DNA from 4 places in the Kitasatospora sp. NPDC032121 genome. Region 1 is predicted to be linked to each of the others. Evidence: riboswitches for the same ligand, from Rfam matches in the RefSeq annotation. Region 1 holds a riboswitch; each other region holds the start of a gene.

The links. A riboswitch is a leader RNA that binds a small molecule or an ion and turns the genes downstream of it on or off. The one in region 1 is predicted to bind cyclic di-AMP.
Region 2: another riboswitch for cyclic di-AMP. It lies ahead of ACZ5OX_RS37405 (M23 family metallopeptidase); the one in region 1 lies ahead of ACZ5OX_RS23795 (transglycosylase family protein).
Region 3: another riboswitch for cyclic di-AMP. It lies ahead of ACZ5OX_RS16055 (LysM peptidoglycan-binding domain-containing protein); the one in region 1 lies ahead of ACZ5OX_RS23795 (transglycosylase family protein).
Region 4: another riboswitch for cyclic di-AMP. It lies ahead of ACZ5OX_RS05890 (M23 family metallopeptidase); the one in region 1 lies ahead of ACZ5OX_RS23795 (transglycosylase family protein).

The regions. Positions count from the first base shown of each region.
Region 1 is NZ_JBVILX010000010.1:14,758-20,579, reverse strand. It holds gene ACZ5OX_RS23810 (glycoside hydrolase family 13 protein) at 1-1,165, shown strand, start outside; gene ACZ5OX_RS23805 (LacI family DNA-binding transcriptional regulator) at 1,191-2,210, shown strand; gene ACZ5OX_RS23800 (hypothetical protein) at 2,307-2,507, opposite strand; gene ACZ5OX_RS23795 (transglycosylase family protein) at 2,738-4,048, opposite strand; cyclic di-AMP (ydaO/yuaA leader) riboswitch at 4,035-4,206, opposite strand; gene ACZ5OX_RS23790 (sirohydrochlorin chelatase) at 4,790-5,749, opposite strand.
Region 2 is NZ_JBVILX010000029.1:37,131-42,952, forward strand. It holds gene ACZ5OX_RS37400 (MFS transporter) at 1-1,346, opposite strand, end outside; cyclic di-AMP (ydaO/yuaA leader) riboswitch at 1,700-1,837, shown strand; gene ACZ5OX_RS37405 (M23 family metallopeptidase) at 1,840-2,835, shown strand; gene ACZ5OX_RS37410 (APC family permease) at 3,197-4,744, shown strand; gene ACZ5OX_RS37415 (DUF2470 domain-containing protein) at 4,757-5,476, opposite strand; gene ACZ5OX_RS37420 (RidA family protein) at 5,651-5,822, opposite strand, start outside.
Region 3 is NZ_JBVILX010000004.1:470,750-476,571, forward strand. It holds gene ACZ5OX_RS16045 (FtsB family cell division protein) at 1-283, opposite strand, end outside; gene eno (phosphopyruvate hydratase) at 432-1,718, opposite strand; gene ACZ5OX_RS16055 (LysM peptidoglycan-binding domain-containing protein) at 2,060-2,980, opposite strand; cyclic di-AMP (ydaO/yuaA leader) riboswitch at 2,986-3,152, opposite strand; gene ACZ5OX_RS16060 (cytochrome P450 family protein) at 3,391-4,725, opposite strand; gene ACZ5OX_RS16065 (SDR family NAD(P)-dependent oxidoreductase) at 5,048-5,470, shown strand; gene ACZ5OX_RS16070 (nucleoside triphosphate pyrophosphohydrolase) at 5,475-5,822, opposite strand, start outside.
Region 4 is NZ_JBVILX010000002.1:22,905-28,726, reverse strand. It holds gene ACZ5OX_RS05915 (roadblock/LC7 domain-containing protein) at 1-193, opposite strand, end outside; gene ACZ5OX_RS05910 (ATP-binding protein) at 177-1,439, opposite strand; gene ACZ5OX_RS05905 (TetR/AcrR family transcriptional regulator) at 1,734-2,300, opposite strand; gene ACZ5OX_RS05900 (alpha/beta fold hydrolase) at 2,427-3,308, opposite strand; gene ACZ5OX_RS05895 (YiaA/YiaB family inner membrane protein) at 3,384-3,674, opposite strand; cyclic di-AMP (ydaO/yuaA leader) riboswitch at 3,870-4,028, shown strand; gene ACZ5OX_RS05890 (M23 family metallopeptidase) at 4,041-4,889, shown strand; gene ACZ5OX_RS05885 (hypothetical protein) at 4,949-5,822, opposite strand, start outside.

The DNA.
Region 1 (5,822 bases):
CGAGAACCCGGACGGCACCCCCGGCGACTGGTACCTGCACCTGTTCGCCCCGGAACAGCCCGACTTCAACTGGGAGAACCCGGCCGTCGCCGACGAGTTCCGCTCGATCCTGCGGTTCTGGCTCGACATGGGCGTGGACGGCTTCCGCATCGACGTCGCCCACGGCCTGGTCAAGGCCCCCGGCCTGCCCGACCTCGGCGGCTCCGACCAGCTCAAGCTGCTCGGCAACGACGTCATGCCGTTCTTCGACCAGGACGGCGTGCACGAGATCTACCGCAGCTGGCGCAGGATCCTCGACGAGTACCCGGGCCAGCGGATCGGCGTCGCCGAGGCCTGGACCCCGACCGTCCAGCGCACCGCCAACTACGTCCGCCCGGACGAGCTGCACCAGGCCTTCAACTTCCAGTACCTGGGCACCGACTGGGACGCCGCCGCGCTGCGCGAGGTGATCGACCTCTCGCTCGACTCGATGCGCCCGGTCGACGCCCCCACCACCTGGGTGCTGTCCAACCACGACGTCACCCGGCACGCCACCCGGTTCGCCAACGAGCCCGGCCTGGGCACCCAGATCCGCACCCCCGGCGACCGCGAACTCGGCCTGCGCCGCGCCCGCGCCGCCACCCTGCTGATGCTCGCGCTGCCCGGCTCGGCGTACGTCTACCAGGGCGAGGAGCTCGGCCTGCCGGACGTCACCGACCTGCCCGACGAGGTCCGCCAGGACCCGTCGTTCTTCCGCCAGGCCGGCCAGGACGGCTACCGCGACGGCTGCCGCGTCCCGATCCCGTGGTCCGGCACCGAGGCCCCGTACGGCTTCGGCCCGGTGGCCGGCGGACCGTCCTGGCTGCCGCAGCCGGCCGAGTGGGCCGGGCTGAGCGTCGAGGCGCAGACCGGCGACCCGACCTCCACCCTGGAGCTCTACCGCAGTGCGCTGGCCGTCCGCCGGGCCCAGCCCGACCTCGGCGCCGGCACCGGGGTCGAGTGGCTGGAGAGCCCCGAGGGCACCCTGGCGTTCCGCCGCGGCGCCTTCGTCTGCACCGTGAACACCACCGGCGAGCCGGTGCGGATCGCGGCCCCGGGCGCGCTGCTGCTCGCCTCGGCCGACCTCGTGGTGGACGGCGGCGAGACGGTGCTCGCACCGGACAGCACCGGCTGGTGGGCGGTCTGACGTGGTTGGAATAGGCTCTGGGACCGTGACTACGGCGCGACTCTCAGACATCGCGGCGCAGGCGGGGGTCAGCGAAGCCACCGTCTCCCGCGTGCTCAACGGCAAGGCGAACGTTTCCGCCGCCACCCGGCAGACCGTTCTGGCGGCGCTGGACGTGCTCGGGTACGAGCGGCCGACCCGCCTGCGCCAGCGCAGCGCCGGGCTGATCGGTCTGATCACGCCGGAGCTGAGCAACCCGATCTTCCCGGCGCTGGCCCAGGTGATCGAGCAGGTGCTCAGCCGGCACGGCTACACCCCGGTGCTGTGCACCCAGACGCCGGGCGGGTCCACCGAGGACGAACTCGTGGACATGCTGGTGGACCGGGGAGTGGCGGGCATCGTCTTCGTCTCCGGGCTGCACGCCGACAGCACCGCCGACCACGACCGCTACGCCCGGCTGGCCGGGCGCGGGGTGCCGTTCGTGCTGATCAACGGCTACAGCGAGAAGATCGACGCGCCGTTCATCTCGCCGGACGACCGGGCCGCGATGTGGATGGCCGTCCAGCACCTGGCCGAACTCGGGCACGAGCGGATCGGGTTGGCCGTCGGGCAGCGCCGGTACGTGCCGGTGCTGCGCAAGATCGAGGGCTTCACGGCGGCGATGCGCGAGGTACTCGGGCACAGCGGGGAGGCGGCCGAGAACCTCGTCCACCACACGCTGTTCAGCGTGGAGGGCGGGCACGCGGCGGCCGGTGCGCTGCTCGACAAGGGCTGCACGGCGATCGTCTGCGGGAGCGACATGATGGCGCTCGGGGCGATCCGGGCGGTGCGCCAGCGCGGGCTGTCGGTGCCGCAGGACGTGTCGGTGGTCGGGTTCGACGACTCGCCGCTGATCGCCTTCACCGAGCCGCCGCTGACCACGATCCGCCAGCCGGTCGAGGCGATGGCCACGGCGGCGGTCGACGCGCTGCTGGAGGAGGTCGGCGGAAACGCCGTCCAGCGGGGCGAGTTCATGTTCCAGCCGGAGCTGGTGATGCGCGGGTCCACCGGGGCCTGCGCGCGCTGAGCCCCGGCGGCCGCGGCCGACGCGCGGGCCCCGGAGGGCGGTTGCCCTCCGGGGCCCTTCGGCGTGCGCGCGGCCGGTCGTGGCGGCCGGGGGTGGTCAGCCCTCCTGGGTGGTCGGCCGGTCGGCGGTCAGGCGGTGCCCGTCGGCCGCGTCGCCGGTCCGGGTCTCGGTGCGGCGGCCGCGGGCCAGGTAGTCGCGCAGGACCAGTTCGACGGCGTCCTGGGGGTTCTTGGTGCCGGAGAGCATCATCACGTCGATCGCGAGGTTCGCGTCGAGGGTGACGGTGACCTGGGCCATGTGGACTCCTCCTCGGGTGTCCTCGGGTGCAGAGCAGCAGCATGCCCGTCGGAGCGGGGATCCACCACGGGGATATGGCCGGAGGTACGCCGGAACCCCCGGGGAGAGCGACCAGACTCTCCCCGGGGGCGGTGGGTGGTCAGCGTTCGGGCGACAGCTGACAGATGATGAAATCTGTTACCTGTCACCTGTCACCTGAGGCCCGTCGGCTGTCCGACTGCGCGCCGTTCTCAGACCCGGCCGGCGAAGTCCGGGGCCCAGTTGGCGATGCTCTGCTCGCGGACGCCCGAGCTCGGGTTGGCGGCCTCGACATACTTGCCGTTGCCGACGTAGATCGCGACGTGGTAGACGCCGGAGTCCTTGCCGTTGTTGGACCAGAACAGCAGGTCGCCCGGCTTGAGGCTGTCCAGCGAGACGTGGGTGCTGGCGGCGGCCTGGTCGGCGGCGACGCGCGGGACGGAGATGCCCGCGGCGCGCAGCGCGGCCTGGGTGAGGCCGGAGCAGTCCCAGCCGCCGTTGCCGGTGCCGCCGTAGACGTACGCCTGACCGACCTTCGACTCGGCGAAGGCGACCGCGGCGGCCATGCTGCCGGTGGCGGCCGGAGCCTGGGTCTGGGTCTGGGCCTGCGGCGCGGGCTTGGCGGCGGGCTTGGCGGCCGGGGCCGGGGTCTGCGCGGTCGGCTGGGCGTTCACGGCACCGCCGTTCGCGGACTGGCCGGACTTCTGGGAGCGGTCGGACCCGGTGGAGTCCGAGCCGGTCGCACCGCTGAAGGACAGCTGCTGGCCCGGGTAGATGGTGTCCGGGCCCTCGGTCAGGGTGCCGCGGTTGAGCTCGTACAGCCGCTGCCAGCCGCCCTGCACGTTGTGCTGGTCGGCGATCGAGGACAGCCAGTCGCCCTCGACCACGGTGTAGTCGCCGCCCTGGGCCTGCTGCTGACGCTTCTGGACCCAGTCGCCGCGGCTGCCGGAGGCGGTGGAGCCGGCGGTGGCCTGCGCGCCGTCCTGGGCGGGCGCGGCGGGCTTCGTGGCGGGGGCCTGGGGCGTCGCGGCCGGAGTGGCCGGCTTGGCGCTCTGGACGGGCGCGGCGGGCTTGGAGGCGGTCGAGCCCGTGGCCGAGCCCGCCGAGGTGTCGACGGCGGCCGGGGTGCCGCCCTTGGTCAGGCCGGCCTTGACGGAGCAGACGGGCCAGGCGCCCGGGCCCTGCGAGGCGAGGACCTTCTCGGCGATCGCGATCTGCTGGTCCTTGGTGGCCAGGTCGGCGCGCGCCGCGTAGGCGGTGCCGCCGAAGGCGGACCAGGTGCTGGAGGTGAACTGGAGGCCGCCGTAGAAGCCGTTGCCGGTGTTGATGCTCCAGTTGCCGCCGCTCTCGCACTGGGCGACCTTGTCCCAGGTGGCGACGGAGGCGGCCGAGGCGGTGCCCGAGGTGAGGCAGGGGACGGTGAGGCCGACGCCCGCGACGCCGAGGGCGGCGATCACGCGGCGGGTGCGGCTGGGCAGGCTGGTGCCGTTGGTGGGCAGCATGAAGACGGAGTCCTCTCCCACGCCTGCGAGGTGAGCTGTCGGATTCGGGCTGGAGTTGCCCGGCCGCGCTGGTGGGCGCGGCTTCACCCCTAGCCCTGGACCGTTCCGCAGACCGGTCCGGGGCGACTTACCTGTGGGTCCCCCGCTCCTGCCGTGGTGCGTTTTCGCGCTGCCAGGACATCCGACGGCAGGACTCGGCGTTGCGGATGAACCGGGTTCGTGTGGTCACGAACGGGGAGCACGTTAATCAGACTCTAGTTCAAACTGCAAACCACTGTGATGCGCATCACGGTTTAGTGGGAACTGCCAAAATTGCCGCCACCCATGATCGTGAATGATCGTTTTCTGGCAATGTCGTTGCTGAAGTCGACAACTGGCTCCACCTCAGGGCTGATGTGACGGTGCGCCGAGTCGCGGAGTCGGCGCACCCTGGCGGTGGGGGAGTAGTCGCGATTCGAACACCTGGGCCCGCGCTCCCTATTTCCTTTCAAATGCCGCCAGAACGGACATTCCGCGCTATTTTTCGCGTCATCGTCGTCATTGCCGTCCGCATCCGGGCGGGAGGGTGACGCGGGAGGGGCGATCCGGGAGGGACGACGCGCGGGCAGTGGGGAGGGGCGATGCGCGGGCAGTGGGGAGGGACGACGCGCGGGCAGTGGGGAGGGACGACGCACGGGCAGTGGGGAGGGGGTAGAGCGAAGGGCCCGGAACGCAAGCCGTTCCGGGCCCTTCGGAGCGCGCTGAGCGGCGCGCGGAGTCGAACTACTGCCCGGCGGGCGCCTCGGCGGCCGCGTGAGCGCCGCGAGCACCCTCCACGACCCCCTCGGCCTCGGCGGCGGCAGCCGCCTCCGCCTCGGCCCGCGCCAGGTCCTCCGGGGACGGCGTGGGCAGCGCGGCCAGGTACGTGGAGGCGATCAGCTGGCCGACCGACGGGTACGAGCCCAGCGGCGCGGCCGACGGGCAGCCGGTCTCCTCGGCGGCGGTGGCGAGCAGCTCGGAGTCCGCCTCCGGGCCGATCACCAGCGGGGCCAGCGCCGGGCGCTGCGAGCCGGTTTCCTTGAGGTGGTTGACGGCCGCGGCCACCGAGCCGGGCACGTCGAGCGCGGCGGCGACCACCGGCACGGCCAGTCGCGCGGCCAGCAGCACGCCGGTGATGCCGGCCGCGGCGGCAGCGTCCTCGCCGCCGACGGTGGTCAGCACCACGCCGTCCGCGGCGGTCGCGATGGCGAACAGCCGGGCGCGGTCGGCCCGGGCCAGCCCGGCCTCGGACAGCCGGACGTGCACGGCCTCGGCCAGCAGCGGGTGCGGGCCCAGCGGGTCGGTGACGGGCGCGCCGTACTCGGCGGCGAGCGCGTGAAGCTCGGTCAGGAAGGTGTGCGGGCCGGGCACCAGCGGCACCAGGACGGGCATCGGCAGCCCGGCCTCGGCGGCCAGGGTCAGCAGCTCGGCCACGGTGCGGTCCTCGCCGTCCGCGCCCTCGGTGCCGTCACCCGGGAGGTAGCCGACCGCGGTCTGGACGCCGTTCTGCTCGGTGCGGACGATCGAGAGCAGCTCCTCGACGACCGAGCGGGACTCGGGCCCGGCGGTCGCGGGCACGGCGAGCACCAGGGCCGGGGCGCCGGCCGGGATCTCGGGGCGCTCGGGACGACGGTGGCGCCCCCGCGCACGGGAGCCTGGAGTGCGGACGGGCAGTGGCGCGCCCGGGATGGCTGCGGTGCTCATGCCGGAGATCGTAGGACATCTGCCCGTCAGGCTTGCAGTCGGCTGCCGTGCGGGATTCACGCGAGCGCGGTGC
Region 2 (5,822 bases), on a different contig from region 1:
AGGCCCGCGCAGATCAGCATGGCGGTGTGGAAGGCGGCGTCGACCGAGGAGGGTACCCGGTAGGCGTCGCCGCTCAGCCCGGCCAGCGCCGGCAGGGCGGCCACCGCGAGCAGGCCGGCCGCGCGGGCGGCGGCGTTGTTGACCCCGCTGGCGATGCCCGCGTGGCGGACCTCGACGGCGGCCAGCACGGTCGCCGTCAGCGGTGCGACCAGCAGCGTCATGCCGCAGCCCATCACCGTGACGGCGGGCAGCACGTCCACCCAGTACGAGGAGTCCGGGCCGATGCGCAGCATCAGCAGCACCCCGGCGGCGCACAGCATCGGGCCGACGGTGAGCGGGATGCGCGGGCCGATCCGCTTGCCGAGGCGTCCGGCACGGGCGGACAGCAGCAGCATCAGCACGGTGATCGGCACCAGGGCGAAGCCCGAGAGCAGCGGCGAGAACCCGGACACGATCTGGAGCTGCACCACCAGCAGGAAGAAGACACCGCTGAACGCCGCGTACACGCACAGGGTGACCAGGTTCACCGCGGTGAACAGCCGGGAGGAGAAGAGGCCGAGCGGCAGCATCGGTTCGGGCGCGCGGCGCTCGACGGCCACGAAGGCGACGCCGAGCACCACCCCGATCACCCCGCTGACCCAGACGGCGGGGGACAGGCCCTCGCCGGCCGCGGTCAGCGCGTAGGTGATCGCGCCGAGGGCGAGGGCGGCGAGCACGGCGCCGAGCACGTCGAAGCGGCCGGAGGCGTCCTTGTCCCGGCTCTCCGGCACCGACCGGGTGGCGACGGCGATCACGGCGGCGGCGAGCGGCAGGTTCAGCAGGAAGATCCAGCGCCAGCCGGGGCCGTCCACCAGCCAGCCGCCGAGGAAAGGGCCGACCGCCGCCGACACCCCGCCCAGGCCGGACCAGAGGCCGACCGCCGCCGAGCGGTCGTCAGGGTGGAAGACCGCCTGGAGCATGGCGAGCGAGCCGGGGGTGAGCAGTGCCCCGCCGATGCCCTGGACGGCGCGGGCGGCGATCAGCACGTGGATGTTCGGTGCGGCGGCGCAGGCGGCGGAGGCGATGGCGAACCAGACCACGCCGATCAGGAAGACCTTGCGCCGTCCGTACCGGTCGCCCAGTGCGCCGCCGAGCAGGATCAGGCCAGCCAGGGTGAGCAGATAGGCGTTCAGGGTCCACTGCAGGGACGCGAGGGAGGCGCCGAGGTCGGCGCCGATCCGGGGCAGGGCGACGTTCACCACGGTGCCGTCGAGCATCGCCATGCTGGAGCCGAGCACCGTCGCCAGTAGTACCCAGCGGCCCTGCGCGGTGCTCAGGCGCAGGGTGCCGGCCTCTGAGGTGGCCACGGGCGAATCCTGCGCTGCCGGGGCGCACGTGACAAGGGTCACCGGTGGGTGTGTTGACGGTGGGCGGGGTGTGAGTGGGCGGCTGCGCAGCGTCGCGGATCTCGGCGCAGGGTCGTGGATCAGTGGCGGGGGGTGAATGGATTGTGTACGGAACGTGGGCTCCGGCCTGCGGAGGGTCACCGCGGGAGGGGGAATGGTTGCGCTTTCAAAGATCGACATTGCTTCACCCGAACGGATGGGTTTTAGTTCAGCGACCGCCCGGCCAGTCCGGACGGATCCGCCGGGTGGAACGCCGAGTCCTGCCGCTGCCCGGTGGTTCGAAACGAACTCTGTACGGCAGGAGCGGGGGACCCACAGGTAAGTCGCCGGACCGGAGTTCGCGCCTCAGGGCGCGGGCGTCCAGGACCGGCTAGGGGTGAAGCCGCGCATGCGGCCGGGCAACTCCAGCCCGAACCCGACAGCTCACCTCGCAGGCGTCGGAGAGGAAACTTCCATGCCTGCTCAGGCTCGTCGTATCGCCCTGCCCCGCGCCGCCCGCATCGGCATCGCCACCGCCGTCACCGGCGTCTCCTTCGCCCTTCCGCTCGTCACCGCGATGAGCGCCCAGGCCCACACCGCTCCGGCCGCCCCGGTCGCGCAGGCCGCCGCCTCCGCCCGCGCCGAGTCGGCCGCTCCGGCCGCTGCTCCGGCCACCGCTCCGGCCGCCCAGGCCGCGCAGGAGAGCTACCGCGTCGTCAGCGGTGACACCCTGTCCAAGATCGCCGAGGTCAAGAACGTCGAGGGCGGCTGGCACGCGCTGTACGAGCAGAACCGCTCGGTCGTCGGTGCCAACCCGAACCTGATCTTCGCGGGCCAGCAGCTCGCGCTGCCGGGCCACGCCGTCGCGCCGGCGGCCGACTCCGCTCCGGCGAAGCCCGCCGCCCCGGCCGAGTCGGCCGCTCCCGCGACCCAGGCCGCCAAGGCGCAGGACCAGGTCCAGGTGCGGACCGAGGCCGTCAAGCCGTCCACGCAGCTGCAGACCCAGCTGCAGGTCGCCACCCCGGCCCAGGCCGTGACCGCCACTCCGGTCGCCGCCGCCACCTCCGGCTTCGTCGCCCCGCTGGCCAACCCGAGGCTCGGCACCGCCTACGGCGTGGCCGGCTCGATGTGGGCCTCCGGCCACCACACCGGCCAGGACTTCGTCGCCTCCACCGGCACCCCGCTGCGCGCCATCGCCAACGGTGTCGTGGTCAAGGCCGGCAACGGCGGCGCCTACGGCAACCAGGTCGAGATCAAGCTCGCCGACGGCCACTACGCCGAGTACGCGCACCTCTCCTCGATCGGTGTGAGGATCGGTCAGGCCGTCACCGTCGGCCAGCAGATCGGCCTCTCCGGTGCCACCGGCAACGTGACCGGCCCGCACCTGCACTTCGAGATCCGCAACGGCTCGGAGTACGGCTCGGACATCAACCCGGTCGCCTACCTGCGCGCGCACGGCGTCGCGCTCTGACCCACGGCTGAGCTCCGAGGGTTTCCGGAACCACCGTCGCTGCGGGGCGAAACGATCCTCCGGGATGGTCATGTCGGGTGACCGCTCGACCGGGTGATCGCCGCACGGCGGACATGGGCGCGGGACACGCCCAGGCCGGCCCGGCCGTACGAGGACTCCTCGTGCGGCCGGGCCGGCCACTTCCGTTTCCGTGCCGCCCGGCTGTTCCCGGATTCGTTCGGACGGGTCGAACGCGGCGTCAACTCCGGTGTGACGGAGGGGTTCGGGGGCATCGCCGGGTGGCCGCGGCACGTCATGCTGGCGGACGGTCAGCGCCCGGTCGGTCCGGCCGGGCGGGCGGGTCCGGAGGCGAGGAGGGCGGATGGCGGTCCGCAGTGGGGGCGTGGCGGGGAGGACGGCCGGCCGGGAGCGGCCCGGGGAGGACGGGGTCGACCGGCTGAAGGCCGATTCGGTCGGCCTGGTCGGCGTGGTGTTCATGGCGCTCGCCACCGCCGCCCCGATCACCGCGATGACCGGCAACCTGCCGATCATCGTCGGGCAGGGCAACGGCGTCGGAGCGCCCGCCGCGTACGTCGTGGCGACGGTGGTGCTGACGGTGTTCTCGGTCGGCTACGTCGCGATGGCCCGGCACATCACCGCGGCCGGCGCGTTCTACGGCTACGTCTCGCACGGGCTGGGCCGGGTGGTCGGGATGGCCTCGGGGCTGCTGGCGGTGCTCGCGTACGTCGTCACCGAGGCCTCGGCCCTCGGCTTCTTCGCGTACTCGCTGCGCGGGCTGGTCCGTTCGCAGCTGGGGGTGGAGCTGGGCTGGGGCTGGTACGCGCTGTCCGGGGCGGCGGTGATCGGGGTGATGGCCTGGTTCGACCTGCACCTGACGGCCAAGGTGCTCGGGGTCGCGCTGGTGCTGGAGATCGGGGTGCTGAGTGCCGTCTCGTTCGCCGTGCTGTTCTCCGGCGGCGGCCCGGACGGGATCGTGCTCGCGGCCGTGAACCCGCTGAACGCGCTGAGGGGGGTGGGTAGTTCGGCGGCCGCGGCGGGGCTCGGCCTGTTCTTCGCGTTCTGGTCTTGGGTGGGGTTCGAGTCCACCGCGATGTACGGCGAGGAGTCCCGCGACCCGAAGCGGGTGGTGCCGCGGGCGACGCTGGTGTCGGTGATCGGGGTCGGGCTGCTCTACGTCTTCGTGTCCTGGATGATCGTGTCCGGCAACGGGGTCGAGCGGGCGATCGCGGTGGCGAACGGCGCGGTGCCGGGCAAGGACGGCAACAGCCTGTTCTTCGACCCGCTCGGCGCGCACCTGGGGGCCTGGGCGGTGAAGGTGTTCCAATGGCTGGTCGTCACCGGCTCGTTCGCCTGCGCGATGGCCTTCCACCAGTGCGCGGCCCGCTACCTGTACGCGATCGGGCGGGAGGGGCTGCTGTACCGGGGGCTCGGCCGCACCCATCCGCGGCACGGCTCGCCGCACGTCGCCTCGGTGGTGCAGTCGGTGATCGCGGTGGGGCTGGTGGCGGGCTTCCTGGCGGCCCGGATGGACCCGTACGCGCACCTGTACACGCTGCTGGCGCTGCTCGGGACGATGGCGATCCTGGTCGTGCAGACGCTCTGCTCCTTCGCCGTGGTCGGGTACTTCCACGTGCGGGGGCGGCACCCGGAGACCGCCCACTGGTTCCGGACGCTGGTCGCGCCGCTGGTGGGCGGGGTGGCGATGGCCGGGGTGGTGGTGCTGCTGGTGCTCAACAAGGACGCCGCGGCCGGGGCGGCGGCGCACACGCTGCTGTTCCGGCTGATCCCGTACCTGGTGATCGGGGTGTTCGCGGGCGGGGTGGCGCTGGCGCTCGCGGTGCGCCGGTGGCGGCCGGAACTGTACGTGCGGATCGGGCGGGTGGTGCTGGAGGACGCGGTCGAGCGGTGACAGGACGGGGGGTCAGTGCCGGTGGACCGGCGAGCCGTACTGGGCGGCGGCCAGCAGCTCGTGCATCCGGTGGCCGAACTCCTCGGTGTCCCGGGCGGGTTCGGGGAAGACCAAGCGGACGTCGCGGTGGCCGTACGGGTGGTCCAGGCGCAGCACCAGGCCGTGGCGGTCCAGGGCGAGCGGGCGGATCTCCGGGCCGTGGACCAGTACGGCCGGGTCGAGCAGCCGGGTGAGGACCTCGAGCGCCTCGGCGTGGTCGTCGGCGAGGTGGGTGAGCATCGCGGCCTCGTGCCGGGCCATCGGGTCGGGGACGGCGACGGCGAGGTCCGCGGCGGTGACCGCGCCGGTGCCGTACGGGGTGGCGAGGACGGCGTGGGCGACGTCCACCCGCAGGTGGACGCTGAGGCCGTCGTCGGCGAGGTGGGCCAGGTGCAGTCGGCCGGCCAGGGTCAGGCGGGCACGGACCCGGTCGCGGACGGCGACGGGGGAGACATCGGTGACGTCGAGGACGACGGCGAGGCCGTCGGTGGCGCCGGCGGCGGCCGCGGTGAGCGGGTCGTCCAGGGCGGTGCGCAGCCGCAGCCGGGAGCCGTGGACGGAGACCGGGGTGTCCAGGTGGTGGTGCTCGCCCAGGGCTCGGACGGTGAGCGAGGAGGTCGTGCTGAGCAGGCTGTGGATCCGTTCGGCGGTGGTGGGCTCGGGGGCCTCGGTGTCGCCGGTGGGCAGGCTCATGGGCGGACCTCCAGTTAGTTAGGTGAGCCTAACCTAATATCCGGCTGGAGGTGTGGCAAGCGGGCGGTCGGCGGCGTGGCGGGAGGGTGGTCGACGGCGCGACGGGCGGTCGGCCGGACAGGCCGAAGGGCCCGAACGCGCGGCAGGCGTCCGGGCCCTTCGGGGCGGGGGTGGTCAGCCCACCACGGCCTGGGCGTCGATCTCGACCAGCATCGGCTCCTGCGGAAGCTCGACGAAGACGGTGGTGCGGCACGGCTTCACGCCGCCGGGCTTGATGTTCTCGTCGATGAACTCGGCGTAGACCTCGTTCATCAGCGGGAAGTCGGCCCGCTTGGTGAGGTACACG
Region 3 (5,822 bases), on a different contig from region 1:
ACGGGGTCTCCCCCGGCACCGCGTAGTGCAGCCGGGCGCGGGCCTGCGCCTTGACGTACTCCGGGTCCTGCCAGCGGGCCCGCTCCCGGCGCAGCTGCTCGACCTGCTGGCGCGCGTGGTCGGCCTTCGCCCGCTGGGCGGAGATCTCGGCGCGCTGGGAGATGAACTGCCGCGTCGGGTAGGCGAGGATCGCCACCAGGGAGCAGAGCACCAGGACGAGGACGGTCGCCCGGCTCGTGAACCGGGGCCGGGCCGCCAAGCCCGGGATCCTCCAGCCAGCCATCTCCCGTATCCCCTCCTGGTCGCGACGGTGCCCCGCCGTCCACCCTACGGGGTGAACGGCGGGGCACCGGTCAGGCGTGCGCTACCGGGAGCACTCGGCCCCCGTGCCCGGAGCGCTCAGCCCCGGACTCGCCGTACTGATCCGCTGGTCACTCGGCGGAGCGGAAGCGCGGGAAGGCGCCGCGGCCGGCGTACTCGGCGGCGTCGTCGAGGATCTCCTCGATGCGCAGCAGCTGGTTGTACTTGGCGACGCGCTCGGAGCGGGCCGGGGCACCGGTCTTGATCTGGCCGCAGTTGGTGGCGACGGCCAGGTCGGCGATGGTGACGTCCTCGGTCTCGCCGGAGCGGTGCGACATCATGCAGCGGTAGCCGTTGCGCTGGGCCAGCTCGACGGCGTCCAGGGTCTCGGTCAGCGAGCCGATCTGGTTCACCTTCACCAGCAGCGCGTTGGCGGTGCCGGTCTCGATGCCGCGGGCCAGGCGGGCCGGGTTGGTGACGAACAGGTCGTCGCCGACCAGCTGGACCTTGTCGCCCAGCTTCTCGGTCATGGCCTTCCAGCCGTCCCAGTCCGACTCGTCCAGCGGGTCCTCGATGGAGACCAGCGGGTAGGCGGCGACCAGCTCGGCGTAGTACTCGATGAGCTCGGCGGCGGTGAGCTCCTTGCCCTCGAAGTGGTAGGCGCCGTCCTCGTAGAACTCGGAGGAGGCGACGTCCAGGGCCAGCGCGACGTCACGGCCGGGCACGTAGCCGGCCTTCTGGATGGCCTCGACGATGAGGTCCAGGGCCTCGCGGTTGGAGTCCAGGTTCGGGGCGAAGCCGCCCTCGTCGCCCAGACCGGTGGACAGGCCGCGCTCCTTCAGCACGCCCTTGAGCGTGTGGTAGACCTCGACGCCCCAGCGGACGGCCTCGGAGAAGGACTCCGCGCCGATCGGGGCGATCATGAACTCCTGGATGTCGACGTTGGAGTCGGCGTGCGACCCACCATTGAGGATGTTCATCATCGGGACCGGCAGGACGTGCGCGTTCGGGCCGCCCAGGTAGCGGAACAGCGGCAGGTCGCTGGCCTCGGAGGCGGCGTGCGCGACGGCCAGCGAGACGCCCAGGATGGCGTTGGCGCCGAGCGAGGACTTGTCCGGGGTGGCGTCCAGGTCCAGCATGGCCTGGTCGATCAGGCGCTGCTCGGTGGCGTCGTAGCCGACCAGCTCCGGGCCGATCTGCTCGATGACGGCCAGGACGGCCTTCTCGACGCCCTTGCCGAAGTAGCGGTTCTTGTCGCCGTCGCGCAGCTCCAGCGCCTCGAAGGCACCGGTGGAGGCACCCGACGGGACAGCGGCACGACCCGTGCTGCCGTCGTCGAGGCCGACCTCGACCTCGACCGTGGGGTTGCCGCGGGAGTCGAGGATCTCACGGGCTACGACGACATCGATGGACGGCACGAGGCATCTCCTTGCGGAAGCAGGGTCCGGTCTGACGGTGGGTGCTGTCAGCAGGACGATTGCGGAGTCGTTACGACCAGAGCCTAACCGCCCGGGCTCCCGGGGCCACGTCCACCTCGGTCCCGTCTCAGCGTGTGGCCCCACTACCCACCGGTAGTTCACCTGCTTGTCCCAGCTTGTCCCACCGGAGCGGGCGAATGCGGACGAAGGGGACCGGTAGGAACCGGTCCCCTTCGGACGGCGGGCGGAGCGGCACCGGCGTCGGGCCACGACGGGGGTGACGGCCGGGGTGACGACGGCGTCGGGTCACGACGGCGTCGGGTGACGGCCGGTGCGACGGCTCAGCCGAGGTGCAGCACCTGGCCGGGCATGATCAGGTTCGGGTCGCCGCCGACGGTGGCGTGGTTCTGCTCGTACAGCGCGTGCCAGCCGCCGGACACGCCCTGGGCGGCGGCGATGGTCGACAGGGTGTCCCCCGCGCGGACGGTGTAGTCGTGGCCGGCGGCCTGCGGGGCCTGCTGGGCGGCGAGCGGAGCGTACTGCGGCTGGGCGGCGGCCTGGCCGGCGTACTGCTGGTAGACGCTCTGGTGGCTGGTCCAGTACCAGGCGCCGTTGTTCTGGTACCAGAACACCTTGGCGTCGGCGTCCCAGCCGGCCTTGCCGGAGAAGCCCGGGGTCTGCGGCTGCGCCTGCTGCTGCGGGACGGCCTGCTGGACCGGCTGCGCGGCGGGCTTCTGGGCAGCGGGCTTCTGGACCGGCTTCTGGGCGGCGGGCTGCTGCGCGGCCGGCTTCTCGGCCGGCTTGGCGGCGGGCTTCGGGGCCTGCTGCTTGGGGGCGGACTGCGGCTTGGCGTCCGAGGAGGTGTCGACCACGGCCGCGGCGCCGCCCTTGGTCAGACCCGCCTTCTGGGAGCAGACCGGCCAGGCGCCCGGCCCCTGCGAGGCCAGCACCTTCTCGGCGACCGAGATCTGCTGGGCCTTGCTGGCCTGGTTGGCCTGCGACGCGTAGGCGGTGCCGCCGTACGCCTTCCAGGTGCTGGAGGTGAACTGGAGGCCGCCGTAGAAGCCGTTGCCGGTGTTGATGCTCCAGTTGCCGCCGCTCTCGCACTGGGCGACGGCGTCCCAGGTGGAGGCCGGGGCCGCGGAGGCGCCGGTGGCGGTGAGGAGCGGCATCGCGAGTCCGACGCCGGCCACACCGGCGACGGCGATGGCCTTCTCGGCCTGGGTGCGACGACGGTGACGGCCAGTTCCAACGAACAGCATGAAGAGGTCCCTCTCCGCACGCCTGCGAGGTGAGCTGTCGGGTTCGGACCGGGAGGTGGCCCGGCCGCCGTACGCGGAAACGATTCCGCTCGGGCGGCTTCACCCCAAGCCGTGGGAGACGGCAACAAACCTGGTTCCCCCGCCCCTGCCCAGGGTCTGGTCGGTTTCCCGGGCGCGGCGGGCAGGATTCGGCGTTCCGCGCACGAGGTCCGCAGCTGCGAACTCCAGGGAGAGTAGACAGATCATCAGGACAATCACAAGCTCATATCGTCGATATCACACGACAATTACGGCCCGTGTCCGATCGCCTACCAACGGCGGTGTTATGTCCGGATTGATGGGTGTTCACACCTCCGCCGGCGGGCGATCTGCGACGCCCCGTCAGCGTGATCTCAGCAGGTCGGAGGGGTTCAAGAGACCTGCGAAGGGGTGTGCGGAGGGGTGTGCGGAGAGCGGCCCTCCGGGCTGAATTCCACCGGTAGTTCGCGCAGCCCACGCATGATCAGGCCACCGCGCCAGCGCAGGGCGTCCGGGCTTTCCGCGAGCCGCAGATCGGGCAGCCGGGAAAGCAGCGAGGCCAGCGCCGCACGCCCCTCCAACCGGGCGAGCGGAGCGCCGATGCAGTAGTGGATGCCGTGCCCGAAGCCCAGGTGGGGATTGTCCGTACGGGCCAGGTCCAGGGTGTTCTCGGCGGCGAACCGGGCCGGGTCGCGGTCCGCCGCGGCCAGCACCACCAGCACCGGGTCGCCGACCGGGATGTCCACCCCGCCGATGGTCAGCGGACGGGTCGCGAACCGCCAGGTCGCCAGCTCCACCGGCCCGTCGTAGCGCAGGAGTTCCTCGATCCCGGTCTCCAGCAGCGCGCTCTCCCCGCGCGCCACCGACTCCTGCAGCAGCCGGCGCTGCTCCGGGTTACGCAGCAGCGCGTACGTGCCGTTGCCGATCAGGTTCACGGTCGTCTCGAAACCCGCGAACAGGAGGATGAAGGCCATCGCCGCGGCCTCGTTCTCCGTCAGGTGCTCACCGTGGTCACTGGCCCGGATCAGACCGGAGATCAGGTCGTCCCCGAGGTCCGCGCGCTTGCGGTGGATCAGCTCCAGCAGGTACGCCCGCATCCGCTTCACCGCCCGCCCCACGCCGCCGCGTTGGCCGCCGCCCTGCCCCGGCTTCGTGTGTCGCAGCATCATCCCGGCCCAGTCGCGGAAGTCGTCCTGGTCCTCGGCCGGCACCCCCAGCATGTCGCAGATCGCGTAGATGGGGAGCGGGAAGGCGAACTCGTGGATCAGGTCCGCCGAGCCGCGCTGCGCGAAGCCGTCGATCAGCCGGTCGGTGAGCTGCTGCACCCGCGGCTCGAACTCGGCCACCCGGCGCGGCGTGAACGCCTTCGACACCAGGCGGCGCAGCCGGGTGTGGTCCGGCGGGTCGATGTTCAGCAGGTGGGTCATCAGGTCCGCCTGCCGCTCCCCCGGGATGCCCACCCGGCCGGTGCGGTGCGCCTGCTCGCTGTGGTGCGCCGGGTTCTTCGACAGCCGGCTGTCCGCGAGCGCCTGCCGGGCGTCGGCGTACCTGGTCACCAGCCAGGCCTCCACCCCGCTCGGCAGGGTGGTGCGGTGCACCGGGGAGTGCTCGCGCAGCCAGGCGTAGGCGGGGTACGGGTCGGAGGCGAACTCCCAGGTGAACAGCTGCGGGGCGGGGGCATCGGAGGACGCGGCGGCGGGCCGGGCGGGGTCGGGCTGAGCTGGCATGGACCGACCGTATCCGGTGCGACCGGCGCACCCGCCCTCCGGCGGGCCGCGCCCGTCGGGCGGCGCTCCGCGGCGGGGTCATGACCGGGTCACGGCCGGCTCCACGGCCGGCTCATGGACAGGCCGTGGCCGGGCCGTTGACCCTCCGTGGACGGGTCGTGGACGGTCCGTGGACAGCTCTTGGCCGACTCTTGGCCGCGGGGCGGGCGTGAGCCTGGTCACCTGAGGGGTAATCCCTGTTGCGGAGGGTCAGGACGTGCCTACGATCCTCCGCAGTACGCGTGGGCGCCGGTGCGGTGTCGCCCACAGGGAGGAGCAGGCCATGCGGGTCAGCGGGTCAGTCGTCGTCATCGCGGTCCTCGACGGCGGGTCGGGCGCGGGCCTCGCCCGCCGGTTCTCCGCGGCCGGCGCCGCCGGAATGCTGATCGCCGACCAGTACGTCGGCGTCGCCGAGGACCTCGCCACCGAACTCGACCGGCCGGGCTGCCCCGTCGTCGGCGTCTGCGGCGACATCCGCCGCCCCAGCGACGTCGCCGCCCTCGTCGACACCGCCGAGAAGCACCTCGGGCCGATCGACCTGTTCGCCGTCGCCGGCCCGGGCGGCGAGCGGATCATCTCGCTGGCCGACCTGCCCGACCACCTCGACCTGGAGCGGCTCGCCGAACTCGTCCTCCTCGTCGGCGAGGCCATCGGCGAACTCGTCCCGCCGCAGCGGCGCCCGGAGCACACCGCCACGGCGGCCTGAGCACCTACTCCCCGTCCGGCTCGAGACCCTCGGCCGCGCGCACCCCGTCCCGGTAACCGCGCGCGGCCGACCGCAGCGCCGCGTCCACGTCCACCCCTGCGTCGTGGGCCCGCTGCACCACCGCGAGCAGCAGCCGGCCCACCGAGTCGGCGGTCAGCTCGGCGGGCAGCTCGTACGGCTCGTCCGGCATTCCGGTGAACCCGGACCGGCGCACCCGGGACACCAGCTTCGCCGCGTACGCCAGCGCGGGCAGCCCGGCCGGCACGCCGTCCAGCACCGACTCGCGGTCCGCCTTCTCGGCCGCCTTCAGCTGCTCCCAGTTCGCCTCCGCCTCGGTGGCACCCTCGACCTC
Region 4 (5,822 bases), on a different contig from region 1:
AGCCCGTCGCGACGCCGCGGGCCAGCGACTGCAGTCCGGAGCAGGCGGCGGCGAGCCGTTCGGCGTCGTCGCGCCCGATGCCCTCGCTGCGGCCGATCTCCAGGCCGTCGTTGGAGACGACGACGGCGTGCTGGACCTGCGGGACGGCGATGATGTCGGCGAGCAGCCAGCCGAGATCAGGGGTGGTGGTCATGGAACTCTCCGGAGCGCTGGGGAAGTCGGGGGGAAACGGGCGGGGAAGGGTCGAACTGGGCCTGGGCCCGGGCGGCGGACCGGCCGCTGGCGGTTCCGGCCTGGAACATCGCCATGAACGCCTGCGCGTCCCGGGCCGAGCGGTAGGGCGGCGCGGGCGGCGGAGGGGGAGCGGCGTGCTGGGCCGGGCGGCTGTTGCGGTCGCGCCGGTGGCTCCGGCGGGGCAGCGGGGGAGGGGTGCCGTCGGCGGCGTGCCGGCCGGTCGGTGGGGTCTCCACCAGGGGGTGGCCGGAGGGAGAGGCCGGCGGGGGGCCGGGGTTGAACGCGCGGTCGTCCGGCCCGAGGCCGGGGACGGTGGGCGGCAGCGGCTCGGTGAGCAGCGCGTTCGGGAGCAGCAGGACGACGCGCACGCCGCCGTACGGCGAGGGCGCCGAGCTGAGCGTGACCCGGAAGCCGTACTGCTCGGCGAGCCGGCCGACCGCGGCCAGGCCCAGCTGCGGCACCTCGCCGAGCCGGGAGACCTCCAGGGTGCTGCCGCCGGCCAGTGCGGCGGCGGCCTTGGCGACGGCCTGTTCCGGCATGCCGACGCCGCCGTCGTCGATCTCGATGACGGCGCCGTTGTGCACGGGCACCAGGGTGACGAACACCTGGGTGCTGGGCGGGGAGTAGCGGGTGGCGTTGTCCAGCAGCTCGGCGATCGCGTGGATCAGCGCCTCGGCGGCGGCGCCGACCACCGCGGTCTCGATCCGGCTGCGCACCACCACGCGCTGGAACGGCAGGATGCGCGACTGGGCGCCGCGGACGACGTCCTCCAGGGAGACCGGTTCCGGCCAGTGCCGGCCGGCCCGCGCGCCGCAGAGCACGGCCAGGGTCTGGGCCAGCCGGGCCTGTTGGGCGGCCGCGTGGTCGGCCTTGAGCAGGCCCTCCAGCAGCGCCGGGTCGTCGTGGGTGCGCTCCATCTCGTCCAGCAGCGCCTGCTGGTCGTGGGCCATCACCAGGATCCGGCGGGCGACGCTGAGGAAGGCCCGCTGGGTGGAGGCGGTGTGCTCCTGCTCCTGCTGGACGGCGGCGAGGTCGGCGCCGCGGCGGGAGAGTTCGGCGGCCAGCTGTTCCTGGACGGCGGCGAGTTCGCCCTGTAGCCGGTCGGCGCGGCCGCGCTGGGTGACGGACACGGCGCGGTACCGCGCGGCGGCCATGAGGGCGAGGACGGCGAGCACGCCGGTTGCCGTTACGGACCACTGAGTCATCGTCACGCGGCGAATTCTAGGGTGATGATCCTACGAAGGTGTGAACGGATCTCGCCAAGTGACCGGATCTTGTCAATATCGAGTCAATTCGGCGGCAATCGGCACTCGTTCGACCCCGATCCCACCGCTTGACGAGGGGCCGTACCTGCCCGACCGGCACCGGCGGGCAACGTCGGAATCGAGCCGGGTGGCCGGATCGCGTTCCACGATGTGTGGGGTCCGTGCTCACGGTGTTCGGAAGGGGCGCGGCCGGGTGCGGGAACACCGGTGCCGGTCCGCTCCGGTGCCGGTCCGCTACGCGGGCCAGGCGCGCAGGCCGGTGGTGAGGGTGGCCACGAGGCGGTCGTGGGTGGTGGTGAGGTCCTCGGCGAGCTGGAAGGCACCGGCGGTGGTGAGCGAGGCGAAGCCGTGGGCGAGGGAGCGGACGGTGCGGGCGGCGTGGATCGCCTCGGAGCCGTCGAGGCCGTACTCCCGCAGGACGGCGACGATCACGCCGACGAGCCGGGCGGCCGCGCGGGCCAGGTCGTCGTCCGGCTGCGGGGCCTGGGGGAGGGCGTTGTAGCGGTGCGGGTGCTCGGTGGCGTACGCGTGGTAGGCGCGCAGCACGGCGGCGACGGCGTCGTCCCCGCTGCGTCCGACGGCCGCCTCGGCCAGTCGGTCGGCCAGTTCCCCGGTGACCCGGACGGCGATCAGCCGCCGCAGTTCGGCGAGGCCGCCGCTGACGTGCTTGTACAGCGAGGGGGTGGCGACCCCGGCCCGGGCGGCGACGGAGGCCAGGGTGAGGGCCTCGGCGCCCTGCTCGTCGATGAGGGCGAGGGCGTGGTCGACGACCTGGTCGGGGGTCAGTCCTACGCGGGGCATGGGCTCGGGCTCTCCGTACGGGTCGAAGTCGGGTGACGTCGGGCGCTGTCGGGCGGGTGCCGGTGACGTCGGCGGGGCGGGCAGGGGCGGGCAGGGTCAGGGTCGGGCGGGGGCCGGCGGCGGCGCTCAGCCGAGTTCGGCGAGGAACGGCAGCAGGGCGTCCGCGGTGGCCGCCGGGTTGTCGGCCATCGGGTAGTGCCCGGACCCCTCGATCATCGCCTTCCGCGCGCCGAGCGCGGCGGCCTGCCGGTCGGCGACGAGTTCCGGCTTCGGGAAGTCGGGGTCCTTGTCGCCCATGACCACCAGCGCCGGGCACCGCACGGCGGCCGTCCAGCCGACCGGCGCCGAGTCGCCGTGGACGTACCCGCGGGTGGCGGTCTTCCGCCCCGGCGTGCGCAGCGCGGCGACCAGCCCGTCCACGTACGCGTCGAAGTCGGCGGGCTTGGCGCCGGGGAAGGCCATCCGGCGCAGGTAGAAGCCCCAGGAGGCCGGCCAGTGGACGAGGGCGGGGCCCATCAGGGCCATGACGCCGCGCATCAGGGCGCCCGGCGGCGGGCTCTCGACGAAGGCGTCGATCAGGACGATCCCGGCGACCCGCTCGGGCGCGTCCCCGGCGGCCTTCACGACCGTCGCCCCGGTGTACGAGTTGCCGGCGAGGACGGCGCGCTCGATGCCGAGGTGGTCGAGCAGGGCGAGGACGTCGTCGGCGATGGCGGCCGGGCTGTAGTCGTCCCAGCTGATCGAGGATTCGCCGAAGCCCCGCAGGTCCATGGTGACGACCCGGTGGCCGGCGGCGACCAGCAGCGGGCGCAGGTGCCGGTACGCGGCCCGGCTGTCGAGCATGCCCGGGAGCAGGACGACGGGAGTGCCGTCGCCCTGCCGGGTGTCGTCGAAGGCGATCCGGCCACCGGGAACGGTCAGGTACTGGGTGCTCGGAGTGATGGTGCCGTTCACGGGGTCCTCCTCGGGCCGCGGGTGCGGGGCATCGGCGGTACTGCCGATAGCCATAAAGCTAAGGCTAATAGCCTTAGCCGTCAAGCGGCCGGCGGGCCGGGGGAAGGGGGCGCGGTCGGACGGGTGCGGTCAGACCCCTTCCACCTTGAACGGGTCGTGCTCGCTGAGCAGCTTCTCCAGCCGGGCCTGGTCCACCCGGGTGACCATCTCGTTGGACTCCTGCCGGTCCCGGACCACTTTCGCCAGCGTGAACGCGGAGGTGACGGTGTAGAGGAGGCCGATCCCGAGGAAGGCCCGGGTCCACCCGCCGACCGGCAGGTAGGCGATCCCGGCGGCGAGGGCGATGCCCGACAGGGCGAAGGAGAGGACGGCCTGGATGTGGTACGCGGCCGTGGTGCGGGTCTGCATCGGTGCGCTCATGGCGTCAGGATGCGGCCGCCCGGCCGGGCCGCACATGAGTAGGGGTACTCAGATGGGGCCGTGCATGAGGGGTCGTTCGTTGACGTCCGTTCACCTGTGATCGGGCGGCCCGAAACGGATGGCTTGGAATCAGAGCTTCCTAGGATTAACGTTTGATAACGCAGCGCGGTTGTCAACGCCGTACCCAGACGGCACCGTGCGCCGTCGCCTAATCCCGCCGACCCGCCCCCGGGCAGGTCAGGGAGCCGGGGAACCACGTTCCTTGGGGTGAATCGGCGGGGCCCCGGCCCGGCCGTAGGAGACCTTCCTGCTCCGAACCCGTCAGCTAACCCGGTAGGCGCGAAGGAAGGAAAGGAGCGCGCCTCCGTGGCGTCGACGCACACCCCGGCACACCCGGCCGGCCCCGCAGCCGGTACCCAGCTCCTCGACCACCCCGGCCCGGACGGCCCCGAGGCCTTCGGCCCGGAGGCGTTCGCCGCGGAGGCCGACACCAACCGCCACCGGATGCCGCGTCAGACCCGCGGGGCCTCCCCGCTGCTCGGCGTCACCGCCGTCGCCGCCACGCTGGGCGCCACCGGCTTCGCCTCGGCGACCCCGGCCGCCGCCCCCGCCGTCGAGGTCCCGGACGAGACCCCGGTCGCCCTCTCCGCCGACCCCGGCCTCGCGCTCGCCGCCCGCATCCAGCACCAGGCCGACAGCCAGCGCACCGCCGCCGAGGAGACCGCCCGGCTGCAGGCCGCCCAGGAGGCGGAGGCCAAGGCCGCCGCCAAGGAGGCCGAGGCCAAGCGCGCCGCCGAGGAGGCCGAGCGGGCCAAGGCCGCCGCCCTCACCCTCCCGGTGAACGACTACCGGCTCTCCGCCCACTACGGCCAGAGCGCCCGCTACTGGGCCAACCTGCACACCGGCCTGGACTTCGCCGCCGACACCGGCACCCCCGTCCACGCGCTCGGCCAGGGCACCATCACCTCGGCCGGCTGGGCCGGCTCGTACGGCTACCGGATCGTCGAGACCCTGCCCGACGGCACCGAGATCTGGTACTGCCACCTCTCCTCGATCACCAAGGGCTCCGGCAACGTCGCCACCGGCCAGCAGATCGGCAAGGTCGGCGCGACCGGCAACGTCACCGGCCCCCACCTGCACATGGAGGTCCGCCCCGGCGGCGGCGCCCCGGTCGACCCGGAGCCCTGGCTCCAGCAGCGCGGCCTCAACCCCTGACGCACGCGCACCGACGCACCCGCGGGAGGCCCCTGGACCGGGGCCTCCCGCGCCGCGTCTCACTCCTCGACGGGCAGCTGCGCCAGGTACGCGTCGATCTCCTCCGGGCCCGGCTCCGGCGCCAGCTCCGGGAACTCCGTCACCAGCAGCCGCGGCAGCCCCGGCACCGTCCAGGCGCCGAACAGGTCGAGCGCCGCGTCCACCGCCGCCTCCTCGAACCTCCCGAAGTCCCCGGCCAACTCGTCCGGCATCGGCCGGCCCAGCGCGGTCAGCCGCGCCAGGTTGCGGTAGCTGCGCCGCATCAGGCCCTGCTCCAGCAGCCGACGCGCGCCGTCCGTGGCCATGCCCACCGAGAGCACCCGGCCCGGGCCCCAGCCCCGCTCGTCCGGCTCGTCCAGCCAGCCGGCCGACGCCAGCGCCTCGAACGCCGCCAGCCGCTCCTCCTCGGCGAACTCCCCGAAGCCGGCCAGCCACTCCCGCACCGCCTCCGGATCCGTGACGTCCGCCCCGTGCGCGTGCAGCAGCAGCGCGTACAACCGGGGCCAGGTCACCAGGTCGGCGCGGCGCAGCAGCCCGGCCGCGACCTCCCCCTGCCACTCGGCCTCCTCGTGCAGCCGCTCCTGTCGCTTGGCGTTCAGCCGGCGGGCCGCCCGCTGGTGGTCGATCAGCAGCCGGACGGCGTCGCCGTAGGCGAGCGGGTCCTCCTCGGGCGCGGGTTGGACGTACAGGTGGAGCCGCTCGTGGAGCAGGTGCTCCACCGCGTCGGAGGTCAGTTCGGGCCAGCCGTCGTGCATCCTGCCCTCGCCCAGCTCCAGCAGCGCCAGCACCGCGCGCAGCGGCTCCTCGGCCACCGGCGCGCGGCCCTGCTCGGCCGCCCAGGCGAGCAGGTCGGCGGCCTTGGTGCGCGGGGCGAGCCGCAGGTCTTCGTCGTTC